2 regions of the Anoxybacillus sp. UARK-01 genome follow, and region 2 is predicted to be linked to the other one. Evidence: riboswitches for the same ligand, from Rfam matches in the RefSeq annotation. Region 2 holds a riboswitch; the other holds the start of a gene.
The links. Region 2 has a riboswitch for cobalamin ahead of B6A27_RS09195 ((2Fe-2S) ferredoxin domain-containing protein). Riboswitches for the same ligand answer to the same signal wherever they lie in the genome.

Region 1: linked by a shared signal. The riboswitch ahead of B6A27_RS04750 (ribonucleoside-diphosphate reductase subunit alpha) and the one ahead of B6A27_RS09195 ((2Fe-2S) ferredoxin domain-containing protein) in region 2 are both predicted to bind cobalamin.

Annotation. Positions count from the first base shown of each region.
Region 1 covers NZ_NASY01000031.1:50,986-58,267, reverse strand. The annotation lists gene B6A27_RS04770 (ketopantoate reductase family protein) at 1-262, opposite strand, end outside; gene B6A27_RS04765 (YbdD/YjiX family protein) at 420-623, opposite strand; gene B6A27_RS04760 (carbon starvation CstA family protein) at 616-2,694, opposite strand; gene B6A27_RS04755 (hypothetical protein) at 3,014-3,475, shown strand; cobalamin riboswitch at 3,621-3,817, shown strand; gene B6A27_RS04750 (ribonucleoside-diphosphate reductase subunit alpha) at 3,943-6,183, shown strand; gene B6A27_RS04745 (ribonucleotide-diphosphate reductase subunit beta) at 6,201-7,241, shown strand.
Region 2 covers NZ_NASY01000041.1:89,166-96,447, reverse strand. The annotation lists gene B6A27_RS09215 (energy-coupling factor ABC transporter ATP-binding protein) at 1-274, opposite strand, end outside; gene cbiQ (cobalt ECF transporter T component CbiQ) at 291-1,004, opposite strand; gene B6A27_RS09205 (energy-coupling factor ABC transporter substrate-binding protein) at 1,001-1,285, opposite strand; gene B6A27_RS09200 (energy-coupling factor ABC transporter permease) at 1,289-2,029, opposite strand; gene B6A27_RS09195 ((2Fe-2S) ferredoxin domain-containing protein) at 2,026-2,415, opposite strand; cobalamin riboswitch at 2,546-2,736, opposite strand; gene rraA (ribonuclease E activity regulator RraA) at 2,801-3,280, opposite strand; gene ubiB (2-polyprenylphenol 6-hydroxylase) at 3,769-5,445, opposite strand; gene B6A27_RS09180 (phasin family protein) at 5,483-5,773, opposite strand; gene B6A27_RS09170 (GNAT family N-acetyltransferase) at 6,173-6,607, shown strand; gene B6A27_RS09165 (DNA topoisomerase III) at 6,752-7,282, opposite strand, start outside.

The DNA.
Region 1 (7,282 bases), on a different contig from region 2:
TGACATCGCGAATGGCTTCAGGCAAATGATACGCTTTGTTAGAAAAAATGACAACATCAAACGATACTGCTTCCTCTGCGGCAACAAGCAGCTTGGGAGTTAGCTGTGCGTCACCATGGACACTGCGAATGACAAGCCCTCGTTTTTCTAATTGCTGTTTTCTTTTTTCGCGAACAAGAAACGTGACATCTACTCCTTTTTCCAGCAGACGACCGCCAAAATAACCGCCGACTGCTCCAGCCCCCACTACTAATATACGCATCTTTGATTCCTCCTTAGCAGATTGGATGAAACGTCCCTAAACCGACAATCCTTCACCGATAAAACAAAATAAAGGCTCCATAAAAAAATCCTATCATGTTCTCTGGCATTTCTAAACAGCAAAGAAAGAGAAAAGGGAGATCAGAATCCCCCTTTTTTCAGCAACACCGAGATACTTTTCCACCTTTGGCGTTATATCTTGCATCTTGTGCCTCGCAAAAAAACTCCTTTCGCGACTTAATCGGTTCTCCCGGGTGATGCGTTTTCATATGTTCAACATAACGTTCATAATTCGGCACCCCAACAAGCAAATCGAAAAATTGCCGCCGATATTTGATCATATTTGCTAGAAGCTTACGCATAATGCTTAACCCCATTTCCATCATCCCGTGGAATATAAGGAGCTTCTTTAAGAGGTGTTGCTTTATTATTCAATACTTTAATCCAAATGTTAATCGACGAAATGAGCACAGCTAAAACGACGAGCATAAAAATGCCGCATAACGCTGCATCTACATAATCATTCATAATAATTTGCCGCATTTGCGCTTCTGTCGTCGCTGGTGCTAAAATATTGCCTTCGTTTAGCGCATTTCTGAATACTTTCGCATGTGATAAAAATCCAATTTTAGCATCCGGATGGAACAATTTTTGAAATCCAGCTGTCATCGTTACAACTAATAGCCACACTGTTGGCACTAACGTTACCCATGCGTATGCCTTTTTCCCCATCTTAAATAAAAGAGTCGTTCCTAATAAAAGGGCGATACCAGCAAGCATTTGGTTGGCAATACCAAACAGCGGCCATAATGTATTGATTCCGCCAAGCGGATCAATGACTCCTTGATAGAGGAAATATCCCCATCCGAGTACACATAAAGCCGTTGCAATAATATTGGCCGGCAATGAATCGGTTTTAGCAAATGGTTTATAAAAATGTCCGATAATATCTTGAATCATGAAGCGGCCAACACGCGTTCCCGCATCAATCGTCGTTAAAATAAATAGCGCTTCAAATAAAATCGCAAAATGGTACCAAAAAGCCATAAATGCTTTTCCACCAATCACTTTTGAAAGGATCACTGCCATCCCAATAGCCAAAGTCGGTGCACCGCCTGTACGCGATAAAATCGTTTGCTCCCCTACATCTTTGGCCAACTCTGTCAATGCGTCTGGGGTAACGACAAATCCCCAAGATGAAACCGTTTGGGCAGCCTGGACTACATCTGTGCCAATAGCAGCTGCTGGACTATTAATCGCAAAATAAACCCCTGGTGTTAGCACGCATGCCGCGACAAGAGCCATTACCGCTACAAACGACTCCATAAGCATCGCCCCATATCCGATTGGGCGGGCATGACTTTCGAGTTCGATCATTTTTGGCGTCGTTCCGGAAGAAACAAGAGCATGGAATCCAGAAACAGCTCCGCACGCAATGGTGATAAATAAAAATGGGAATAAATTTCCTGAAAATACAGGTCCTGTTCCATCCACGAATTTAGTCACAGCAGGCATTTGCAAATCAGGTGCAACAACAAGAATACCAAGCGCTAGACCAACGATCGTTCCGATTTTAAGAAAAGTGCTTAAATAATCGCGCGGCGCTAGCAATAGCCATACAGGCAACGCCGAAGCCACAAATCCATAAGCAATCATTAAAAGAGCAATTGTCTCCCCTTTAAATGTAAACATATTGGCTAATGTCGGATGTTCAGCCACATGCTGTCCCGCAATAAGGGAAACAATCAGCAGAACAAAACCGATCAATGAAGCTTCCCCTACGCGGCCTGGCCGCAGATAGCGCATGTAAATTCCCATAAAAATCGCAATCGGAATCGTTGCCGCAATGGTAAACATTCCCCACGGGCTTCCTACAAGCGCTTTCACAACCACCAACGCTAACACGGCTAATAAAATAATCATGATACCTAAAATCCCAAGCATAGCAACAAGCCCTGTGAAGGAGCCCATTTCTTCTTTAATCATTTCACCAAGTGACTTTCCGTTGCGGCGCATTGAAGCAAACAAAATGACAAAATCCTGTACCGCACCTGCTAGTACCACACCGACTACAATCCAAAGCGTGCCCGGCAAATATCCCATCTGTGATGCCAAAATAGGGCCAACAAGCGGGCCAGCTCCTGCAATAGCAGCAAAATGATGTCCGAATAACACCCATTTATTCGTCGGCACATAGTCTTTTCCATCATTCATCACTTCAGCTGGTGTTTTGCGATTATCATCCAGCTCAAATACTTTCCGCGCAATAAATTGGCTATAAAAACGATAAGCCACTGCATATACACACACCGCTGCCACAATGAGCCAAATCGCATTAATCGTTTCGCCGCGGTGCAGAGCCAATACCGCAAAGCCAATGGCTCCAATGATCGAAATCAATCCCCAAATCACGATTGATTTAACCGCTTTCAAAATCCTCTCCCCCTTTGCACTAAAAAATTATCCTCTACTCACAGCGATTATACTAACTATTCTGAAAAGTTACCCAAATATTTTCTTAACATGAACAAAACTAGACATAACATGTCAAATTACACACCTAACATGCACCATTTTCAAATTCCCGATCTCAATAGGAACAAAATGTATATTTTCAATAAAATGTAATTATATAAACTGTAAAAAGCGGAAATGATAAAAATAAGGCAGGGCTCTTTTTCTATATACGAGGCGATATAGGATATAGTCGATGATCAACAAACAAAATCCATTAGTAAAGGGTTAAGAAAACGTGAAAGCAATTGAACGGTTGTTATGGAGTATTGCTTTACCAGGATTCGGACAGCTTTTGAATCAAAAGTATCTCAAAGGAACCATCTTTATTTTATTAGAATTTATTGTAAACTCTCAATCCCGATTTAATGAAGCCATTCGCCTGAGCTTTTTGGGAAAAACAATCGAAGCAACCCAAGTCATTGATTTTCAATGGCTTATGTTTTATCCGTGTTTGTATTTTTTTGCAATGTGGGATGCTTATAAAGATGCTGACGGTGGTCGCTCTCCTTACGCTTTTCTTCCATTCGTTTTTTCAGCTTATTTTGTCACAGTTGGACTGATGTACTCTTCCCGCGTTACCATCTTCGGCATTTTTTTTGGACCAATTTGGCTGCCAATGCTCTCAGTTATTCCTGGTGTGCTCACCGGTTTACTGATTCGCTCGCTGCTTATTAAATTTCTCCCACTTCAAAAATAAACGCGCCGATCGAGCGCGTTTTTTATTTTTCCACTTCAGAAATATTATAGTTGAATTTTCCATTGATTTATTATATGATGATACCAGTGCAACTAACAAACACAATATATTGTATCGAAGAATAAAAACAAAAACTATATATAGTAGAACAAACCACAAGTAAAGGTGTCCCTTAGGACTTAATAGGGAATCTGGTGTAAATCCAGAACTGCCCCCGCAACTGTATGTGCGGACGAAATGGAAGCTCCACTGTATACGAAAGCTTATACGGCGCGTATACGGGAAGGATCCAAAGTAGGAAGAAGCACAAGTCAGGAGACCTGCCTTGCTTGTTTCGTTTCACATTCTTCGGGGAGGGAGAAGATGAAGCGATGGTTTAAGAAGGGAAGTTTTATTCCTTTTTATACTATCGTTTCATCCACTCAATCCGGAGTGGATTTTTTTATTGGAAAGAGGAGGAGCCGATAATGACGTTTACTTTTCAAACCGTTTCTCAAGAAGAATTGATTGCCTGGATTCATGATCTTACAAATGAATTTCCTCATCTAGACACATCCGAATATATCAAGCGTGTGCTTCGCATGATTCAAAACAAAGACACTGCGTCCTTCGAACAAATGGCAAATGATTGCATTCTTGAGGGACTTTCATATATTAGCGAAGCAGAACCAGACTGGACCTTTGTTTGCGCCCGCATTTATTTACAGAAGCTTTATCACGAAGCAGCTCAAAATCGCGGTTATCATCCAAAAGAACGCTACGGTGATTTTTACGAGCTGGTCGCTTCTCTCGTTTCCAAGGGAGTTTACAACCATTCTTTGCTTGATGATTATGAAAAAGAAGAAATTAAAGAGATTGGAGCGATCATCAATCCAGAAAAAGACAAGCTATTTACCTATATCGGTCTCCGCACGCTTGCAGATCGCTATCTTGCCCGTGATTATGAAAGAAATTTATATGAACTGCCGCAAGAGCGCTTTCTCATCATCGCGATGACATTGATGGCCAAAGAGCCAAAAACGCAGCGACTTGCCTTTATCCGAGAAGCATACTGGGCATTAAGCAATTTATATATGACGGTTGCCACTCCGACTTTAGCCAATGCAGGAAAAAACTATGGTCAGCTATCAAGCTGCTTTATCGATACGATTGATGACAGCCTGCAAGGTATTTACGACAGCAATACCGATATTGCTAACCTTTCCAAGGCAGGGGGCGGCATTGGCGTCTATCTCGGAAAGATTCGCAGCCGCGGCAGCGATATTAAAGGATTTAAAGGGATTTCATCCGGCGTGATTCCATGGATGAAGCAATTGAATAACACCGCTGTCAGCGTCGATCAGCTTGGCCAAAGAAAAGGAGCCATCTCTGTCTACTTAGACGTGTGGCATAAAGATATTTTTGCTTTTTTAGATGCCAAATTAAACAATGGCGATGAACGGATGAGGACACACGATTTATTCACAGGCGTTTGCATCCCTGATTTATTTATGGAGCAAGTAGAAAAACGCGGAGATTGGTATTTATTTGATCCACACGAAATACGACAAATCATGGGATTCAGTCTAGAAGACTTTTATGATGAAGAAAAAGGGGACGGCAGTTTTCGTCAAAAATATTGGGAATGCGTTCAAGAAAAGCGCCTTTCAAAAGAGAGAGTTCCAGCTATTGAAATTATGAAAAGCATTATGCGCAGCCAGCTAGAATCAGGCACACCATTTATGTTTTATCGCGATGAAGTGAATCGAAAAAATCCGAACTCACATCTCGGCATGATTTATTGTAGCAACCTTTGCACTGAAATTGCCCAAAATCAAAGCCCGACCGTGATGGAAAAACAATATGTAAAAGATGGGAAAATCATCATTGAAAAAATCCCTGGCGATTTTGTCGTCTGCAACCTATCATCGATCAATTTAGCTAAAGCCGTTATGGACGATGTGCTTGAACGGCTCGTCCCTATTCAAATGCGCATGCTTGATAACGTGATTGACTTAAACCAAATCCCTGTTTTGCAGGCACAGTTGACAAATCAAAAATATCGGGCTGTCGGACTAGGCACATTTGGATGGCATCATTTGCTCGCTTTAAAAGGCATTCGCTGGGAATCAGAAGAGGCCGTTTATTATGCGGACGAGCTTTATGAACAAATTGCTTATCTCACTATTCAAGCAAGCATGGAGCTTGCTCAAGAAAAAGGCAGTTACCCAGCGTTTTCTGGATCTGATTGGCAGACAGGGGCCTATTTCGATAAACGTGGCTACAACACTTCCAAATGGATTCATCTGAAAGAAAACGTAGCTAAACATGGAATGCGCAACGGCTATGTGATGGCGATTGCTCCCAATGCTTCGACATCGATTATTGCCGGCAGTACCGCCAGCATTGATCCGATCTTTTTGAAGATGTATGCCGAAGAAAAAAAAGATTATAAGATTCCAGTTACAGCGCCAGACTTAAACGAAAAAACAACTTGGTACTATAAATCAGCCTATCATATTGACCAGTATTGGAGCATTCAACAAAACGCGATGCGACAGCGCCATATTGACCAATCCATCTCATTCAATTTTTACGTAATGAACACCATTAAAGCAAAGGATTTATTAGCCCTTCATCTTGCCGCTTGGAAATCCGGTTTAAAAACAACCTATTATGTTCGTTCAACATCAAGCAACATTGAAGAATGTGAATCATGCGCAAGTTAATATAAGGAGGAGTTATGATGACATCTGCTTTAACGAAACGAATCATTATGGACCCTGAAGCGCCCAACCGTTCCACGCGAATCATCAACGGACGATGCTCGAATGTGCTCAATTGGGACGATATTGCCTATCCTTGGGCATATGCTAAATATAAACGAATGCTCGCCAATTTTTGGACACCATTTGAAATTAATATGTCCCAAGATGTCAAGCAATTTCCATTATTAACCGCACGTGAACAGGATGCTTTTTTAAAAATTATCGGCCTGCTAGCCTTACTTGACAGCATCCAAACAGATTATGCAGGAAAGGTTGCTGATTACATTACCGACTCAAGCATCAACGCGCTGATGATCATGCTGGCTCAACAGGAGGTCATTCATAATCATTCTTATTCTTACGTACTTTCTAGCCTCGTTCCAAAACAAAAGCAAGATGAGGTATTTGAATTTTGGCGAAATGAGCCTATATTGCGGAAAAGAAACGATTTTGTCACAAACGGATATAAAGAATTTGCCGAGCAGCCAAATGTAGAAAATTTATTAAAATCCATTGTCTATGATGTCATTTTAGAAGGCTTATTCTTCTATTCCGGCTTTGCTTTCTTTTATAACTTGGCACGCAATCAAAAAATGGTGGCCACAAGCACTATGATTAATTATATTAATCGCGATGAACATATCCATGTCGACTTATTCGCAAAAATATTCCAAGAGGTTCTGCGCGAATATCCAGAATATCGGACAGATGACTTAGCGGCATTTGTTCAGCAAACCTTTATTCAAGCGGCCGAATTAGAAATCGAATGGGCGAGCTTCATGATCGGCCATGATATTGAAGGCATTCATCTTGAGGATTTACATGATTACATTAAATTTTATGCGAATGTCCGCTGCCACCAGCTTGGCTTCGAGCGTCCATTTGAAGGCTATCGGACAAATCCGCTCCGCTGGATTAAAGCCTATGAAGAAGTAGATCTAGGCAAATCCGACTTTTTTGAACAAAAATCGCGACAATATACAAAAGTGAATGTCGATAATGGCTTCGATGAGCTCTAACAAAGCATCCGCCAATCATTCATGGCCGATGAGCCGGCAAA
Region 2 (7,282 bases):
AAAGCTGATGTTCTGGATTTTGAAAAACAATGCCTACCTCTCGGCGCCATTGTTGAATCGTTTGGCGCCGGTCAGCCATTTTTTGCTCTTTCCAATAGATGCATCCGCGATTGGGGCGCAACAGCCCGTTCATATGCAAAAATAACGTCGTTTTCCCACAGCCATTATGGCCAATAAGCGCATATTTTTTCCCTCTGAAAATCTGAAGAGACACTCCCTTCAGCACTTCTTGGCCATGAGGATATTGGTAATACACCTCTTCTAATCTCAACATCTTTTTTTCCTCTCGATCATCTCATCCATATGAGTACCCCCATTCCGGCAATCGCCTCTACAATATAGCGCTTGCTCCATACACCACCCGTTTCGTTTTGAATATAGACAAGCTCATCGGAAAACCCGCGCGCCCGTAATGCGAGCAATAAAGCATGGTAAGCGCCCCATACTTTTTGCCAAAGCTGAAAAATAAGCATGGCGCCATGCCGCCAATGACTGCCGCCGTTGCGTGCTTTCATCGCCGTATACAATTCCTCCGCCGCCTGCTCAAACACAAAGATAAATCGATACATAAAAAATAGTAATTCAATCATAACGGATGGTATTTTCAGTTTTTTTAATACATAGAGCAACTCTGGAAACGGCGTTGTTACTAAAAGGAAAAATAAGCACGACCATGCTGCAATGGAGCGCAGCGATACATCGATTGCTGCCGGAATATTTCCTCGATTCACGGATATGTGCCATGAATCAAGGGAAATAAGCAAAATCGGCCAGCTAATTAAAAGGAAAAGGATGACCATTCCCAACGTTTTTACATATACTTTCCAAGAAACACCTGCATACCCAATCGTCCATATGGCTAGCCAGAAAATAATAAAAAGATGCGTTCCTCTGCTTCCTACCATAGTGTTCAAAAGCAAGAGAAAAGAGAATAAAGTCTTTTGTTCAGGCCGCAGACGGCGCAGACGATTATGATAGGCAATCATGTCAAAATGCCGAATCATTCCGCTTCATCTCTTCGACCGGCTCGACCTTTATAAACGCCGATAATATAGCCAATCACCCCGGCGCCAAGCGCGGCTTGCAAAGAAAATAACAATGTTTCCACTTCCCCACCCGGCGGTGAAAAGATCGTCTCAAACCAAGGCTTATAATCCGGGACGATCGTTTGAATCGCTTTTTCCGCTTGATCATCTGTACCGCCAAAATCCGAATTGCGAACCAATAGCAAGGGAGCGACAGCTAATACAAAAGCAAGAACAATAAGCAAGAGATTTCGCTTCATCTGCTAGGCTCCTTTCTGAAGTTGATTCAGCTCTCGACTGCTGTAAGTAGATAAAAAGTTCCACACAACAACAGTCAGCAGCCCTTCGGTGATCGCGAGCGGTATTTGCGTAATCGCAAAAATTCCGGCAAATTTAAGAAATGAAGCTGCTACTCCTCCTGTTGTGTCGGGAAAAGCAAGCGCCAATTGCCATGATGTAACTACATATGTGGCCAAGTCAGAAAGAAAAGCGGCTAAAAAAATGACAAATCGCTGCGAAATGTTATACCTTTTTCCTAAACGATACACCCCGTATGCTACTAGCGGACCGCATACCGCCATTGACATCGCGTTCGCTCCTAATGTCGTCAATCCCCCATGCGCCAGTAGTAACGCTTGGAATAAAAGAACGATGCTCCCCATCACCGTCATCGTTAGCGGACCAAATAAGACGGCCCCGAGCCCGACTCCAGTCGGATGGGAGCTGCTGCCTGTCACCGATGGGATTTTTAATGCCGAAAGTACAAAGGTAAAAGCTCCTGAAAGCGCAATCAACAATTTTAATTCAGGATGGCGCTTTGTGATCTTCATCAGCGCTCGCACTCCGGCGATGAAAAACGGCAGAAAAACAATCCACCAAAATAGCGCCCATTTCACCGGCAAAAATCCTTCCATAATATGCATAGCATAGGCTGGTGTACCGCTATTGACAGTAAAATAAACAACAAGGCCACATAGCAGCAGCAGAAACTTCCATTGCTTCATACCCTCTCCTCCTTGATGCTAGCTTTTTTAGTAATGCCAACCGCAGCTGTTGGATGGCACATCGATAATCCATCTTCTCCATACTGATAGGTGACGATATCTTTTAAAGGATCACCATCTTTTAAATGTGTTTGGACAAGCTCTCTTCCTTTATCCGGCGTCACCCCCTTGTACCAAACTCCTTGCGGATACACGATTACTACGCACGCATCATTACAGCGGCCATTGCAGCGCGTTCTCGTTGTGTGTACAGTGCTGTCCAATTCCAGCCGCGCAATTTCATCACGAATGGCGATTGTCACCTCCTCTCCGCCTTTTCGCATGCAGCTGCCGCCGTTACAGATCAATACGTGATGCTTTACTCCAGTTAAATTCCACGTTGTCACACCGATCCTCTCCTTTTTGATGAAATAAAAAAGCACCTCTATCGATAGAGGTGCAGAAAAATGCATACGGCCAATCACAAATGCATATGTATACCATTCCCCCGCACGTCTACCTATAATCCCGTAGGTATCCGGCCGAGCAAATAAGGCAGGTCTCCTGACTTAGAATCATCGCTTCATTGCGCCTTCCCGAAGTTTCCTTCAGTGACATGATGCAATGAAGCTCCTCATCACAGTGGCGGGTACCGTGACGGCTTTTCACCGTACTTCCCTTTTAAGCCTGTCCCAATAGAGAAAGGCACCTTACTTGCTTTAGCAAACGATTCAATGATTCAGTTGTTCCTCCACAATGATATGATGAATTTTCGAAAAAAGTCAACCATTTTTATTTTTCGAACAGTTTTGTTTTAGCGACAACAACTCCATCGCTATCAACATACACATGCGCGCCCGGCTCCCAATGTACGCCCCCGAATTCAAGAACGTGATCACGCGCCCCTTTCCCTTCTTTTTTGCTTTTGACAGGGCATGTCCCAAGAGCGATTACGCCAAGCGGCATTTGCGCAATTTCAGCTGAATCGCGAATGCAACCATGGACAATCACGCCTGCAAGTCCTCGTTCACAAGCGATTTGTGCCAGACGATCTCCGAGCAATGCACAATTTCGCGAACCTTTTCCATCAACAACTAACACCGTGCCTGCCGGAATGGTTTCTAGCGCTTCGCGAACGAGCACATTGTCCTCGAATACCTCAACAGTGGCAATCGGTCCGGAAAACTCTGTTTTTCCGCCATAAGAATGCAACGGTAATTGGCACACTTGCAGCTCCGACAAAAATTGATCACATAAATCTGCTGTCTTCATTTAATTTCCCTTCCCCCATTTTTCTTTGTCTATTAAATCCTTTTGACATTTTGAAAAAAAATCCTGCAAAATCCGTCAAAAAAAAAAACAGAGGAACGGTGAAATAAGAAGAACTAATATGGTTTCCCGCAAGTGTGGATGATCATTTTACTAAAAATATGGAATGATTGAGCTAGACACAAGCTTTTCTGCCATATGCATGCCCAGTCGGCAAGTCATTTGCTTGCCGACTACGGTAGAAAAGCTGGGAATCAAGTAATGCCAATGATTTTTATTGGATCATCAGCACACCGGATTGTTTACATAAAATTATTATCGTAACACATTCTAGTCGAGCCTCTGCAGGCAGTCCCTATATAAGCAGGTTTCGACAGCACGCTTTGGCGTGACCGAGACAAGTCAGCGGCCTATCCTCTAACCGTGGTTCTCCATTTTATACAGCACGAGAAATAAAACAAGTAATCCACCACCAGCGATTAGGTCAACAGCTAAAACCGTCCGGATTTATAAATTAAATATAACAGCCATAAAAACATCAAAGAGGCGATACCAAACCCAATCTCAATTGCTGGAATTTTCCAAAGTAAAGTCGATTGCCTACCTAAAGAAGAGCCAATAATAATCCCTGCCATAATAATGCTGAAAGACAGCAGCACAATACTGAAGGATAAGCGATTACTAATTTGATCTAATTTTTTTAAAAAAAGCGGCCATTCAGGAATATCCATTTTCAAATGCAGCTTTCCTTGTTTAATAAATGCCGTTAACTCCTTCATGTTCTTAGGGAAGTCCAGCAACATTTCTCCATAATTGAACACGCGCTTCCACACTTCTTCGGTTAGATGTTTAGGATGCAAGCGCTCCTTTAATAGCTGGCGTCCAAATGGTTCAGCAATATTGAGAATGTTCAGCTCCGGATCTAACTGCTCTGCTACGCCTTCCACTGTTAGCAACGTCTTTCCCAGAAGGGTTAAATCCTTCGGAATGCGAATAGAGTGTTGAAAGGCAACATGAAACAAATCATGAAGCGCCTCGCCAAGACTGATTTGGCTGAGCGGAACATTGTAGTACTTCTCTCTTAATTGTTCGATATCCTCATGCAATCGCGATACATCGACATGCTCAGGAACAAGCCCCATTTGATACAGCGATTTAACGATCCCATCTGTATTATGACGCATTAAAGCAATCACTAACGAAGAAAAGTGATATTTCATATCTGGCGTCAGACGCCCGATCATCCCAAAATCAATAAAAGCGATCACCTCCCCCGGCAATACGAATAGATTGCCGGGATGAGGATCTCCATGGAAAAACCCTTCTCTTAAAATTTGCTGCAAAATTGCCTTGGTTAGACGTTCGGCCAAATGTTTCAAGTCATATCCGCTTTCCTTCAGCCGCTCCAACTCGTTAAGTTTGATTCCTTCCACATATTCCATCGTTAGCACTTTTTTGCTTGAATACTCCCAAAATACTTTTGGAACATAAATGCTAGGATCTTGTTTAAATTGCTGAAAAATTTTATCAGCGTTCCTCGCTTCAATCGTATAATCAAGCTCGGCCCGAAGAGATTGCGAGAATTCTTCAACCATATCGCCGATTTGATATTGCGCAGCCCATGAAAGGCGGCGCTCAGCGAGAATCGCTAAATCTTGCAGAATTTCTAAATCCGTTTCAATCATATGGGCGATATTCGGGCGCTGAATTTTAACAGCGACTTGTTCTCCTGAATGCAAGATGGCTCGATGAACTTGTCCAATCGAAGCGGCCGCAATCGGAACCGCCTCGAACTGTTGAAACAATCGATCCACATCACTTCCTAATTCCTCTTGAACTGTTCGTGCGACTTCGGCAAATGAAAAAGAAGAAACTTGATCTTGCAGCTTTTCCAATTCCCGAATAATAGGGCCAGGAATTAAATCCGGACGCGTGCTCGCAATCTGCCCCAGCTTCACGAAAGTTGGACCCAACTCCTGTAAAACGAGCCTGATTCGTTCTCCAATTGTTTTTTCATTCTTTTCCTGCGCATCGAAAAATAATCTTTGTGGAAGAGAAAGAAACTGGGAAAACCCGATTTCCTCCGCTACGATCCCAAAGCCATGGCGAATCAAAGCGACAGCGATCTCCCGATAACGACTTACATGACGCATCCTTTTTCCGGCCATTGGTCTGTCTCCTTTTGCAGCTCCAAAATCTTTTTATTTACTCGTTTTTCTGCTCCAAGCGTTGAATTCGTTCTTCTAATTGGCGAATATCCTCTTTTGTAGCTAAATCAAGTTTATCAAGCATTTGTTTTAGCTGCTCACGCACAGCGCGTTGAAACTCCGCTTTCCCTTCTTCCTTTTGCCGAATCCATTGATCAATTACATCTTTTGACTCTTCTAAAGATAATTCTCCTCTTTTCACTAGCTCATCCACCAATTTCTCTGCTTGCTCTTTGCTGACAGACGCCAAACCAAGCCCAAACGCCAACATTTTTCTAATCATATCCATTCTTATCCTTCCTCCTTCATTATGTGTTTTTTACATCTTTTGCATTTCGTGTTTGTTAGCTTCAATGTACCTTTGAATTTCGCTCCTGTCAAACATCTGTGCCTTCTGTTCCACCATAAAATGACGTTGCTTTGAATCCATCATGCCCTTTAGCAATAGAAAAGTTCCGCCAAACGGGCTATAAACATCGAATAAATCATCTGATTGAAGGAGTCGGCGGCTCGGTTCGTCCTTGTCACGCAAAGGCATGACGCTCTTACACCAATAAGAGGGAGGAAACAAAAAGCGATATATGATCGGCTGCCCAAAGCCGTTGTTTTTTTCCTTTGCCCAGTACCCAGCATTGTCTTTTTTCTTAAAATCGCTTATAATTCGTCGAAATAGGGAGGAGGAAACGCTTTGTTTCAAGTCGTTGAATATAAACGAAATGATATGATGATTTCCACTAATCGTGCCCTCATTCAAATGGACCGCGTATGCGAGTTTCTGGCTCAGTCCTATTGGGCCAATCAAAGGGAACGAACAACGATTATCCAATCGATTGAACATTCGCTATGCTTTTCTCTTTTTCACGGCCAGACACAGATTGGATTTGCACGCGTGGTTACTGACGGAGCGACATTCGCCTATTTATGCGATGTTTTTATTGATGAAGCCTATCGCGGCAGAGAGCTTGGCAAGTGGCTGGTAGAATGTGTCCTGCAGCACCCGGATCTTCTCAATATCCGCCGCTTTTTATTAGTGACAAAGGATGCGCATGGTCTTTACCAGCCGTTCGGATTTGAAGTGCTGCATGAGCCAGATCAGTTTATGGAAATCTTTCGCCATTGCTAATGGTTGCTGCTTAAGTTTGCTTTCTACCCGGCACGTGCTCAGCTATGCCGGGTAGAAAAAGAGCAAGCATTTTTTAATATTTTGCAATGAGCCTCCCCCACCTACAATCCGTTAAAGAGACGGGAGACTTCTTGGTGGATAATGTTAAAACAAAAAAGTAATTCTTTTTTCCTGCTCATTCCACACTAAATGGGCATTAAATGTTTTATCCCCTTTTTTAAATCCTTTGATTAAATCTGTCTTTCCGTGCTGCAGAAGCTTTTTTACATTCGTTTGTGAAATCTTTTTACCGAGAATCACCTTTGAGATCGTAAATGAGCATTTTGTTTTCGCATAATGCGCGCAGCCATAAAACTCTCCTTTATCAATGACTGTTCCGCCGCAATACTTGCATTGGCCGATCGGTTTGCCAAGCGTTGCTTTCGATGTTGTACGCTGAATAGAAGCGGTATCGAATCCTGAGAAATTCCAATCCTTCGCCATCGCTGTTGCATCTTCTATGATTTTTATCGACAGCTTTTTTACTTGTTCCATAAATAGGGAAGCAGAGGCTTTTCCTTCGCCAATCTCGCTTAAACGCTGCTCCCATTTTGCGGTCATTTCCGGCGAGGCTAAAATCTTATCCCCAATCGCTTCAATTAAAATTTTTGCTTTGTCAGTAGCATATACTTGATT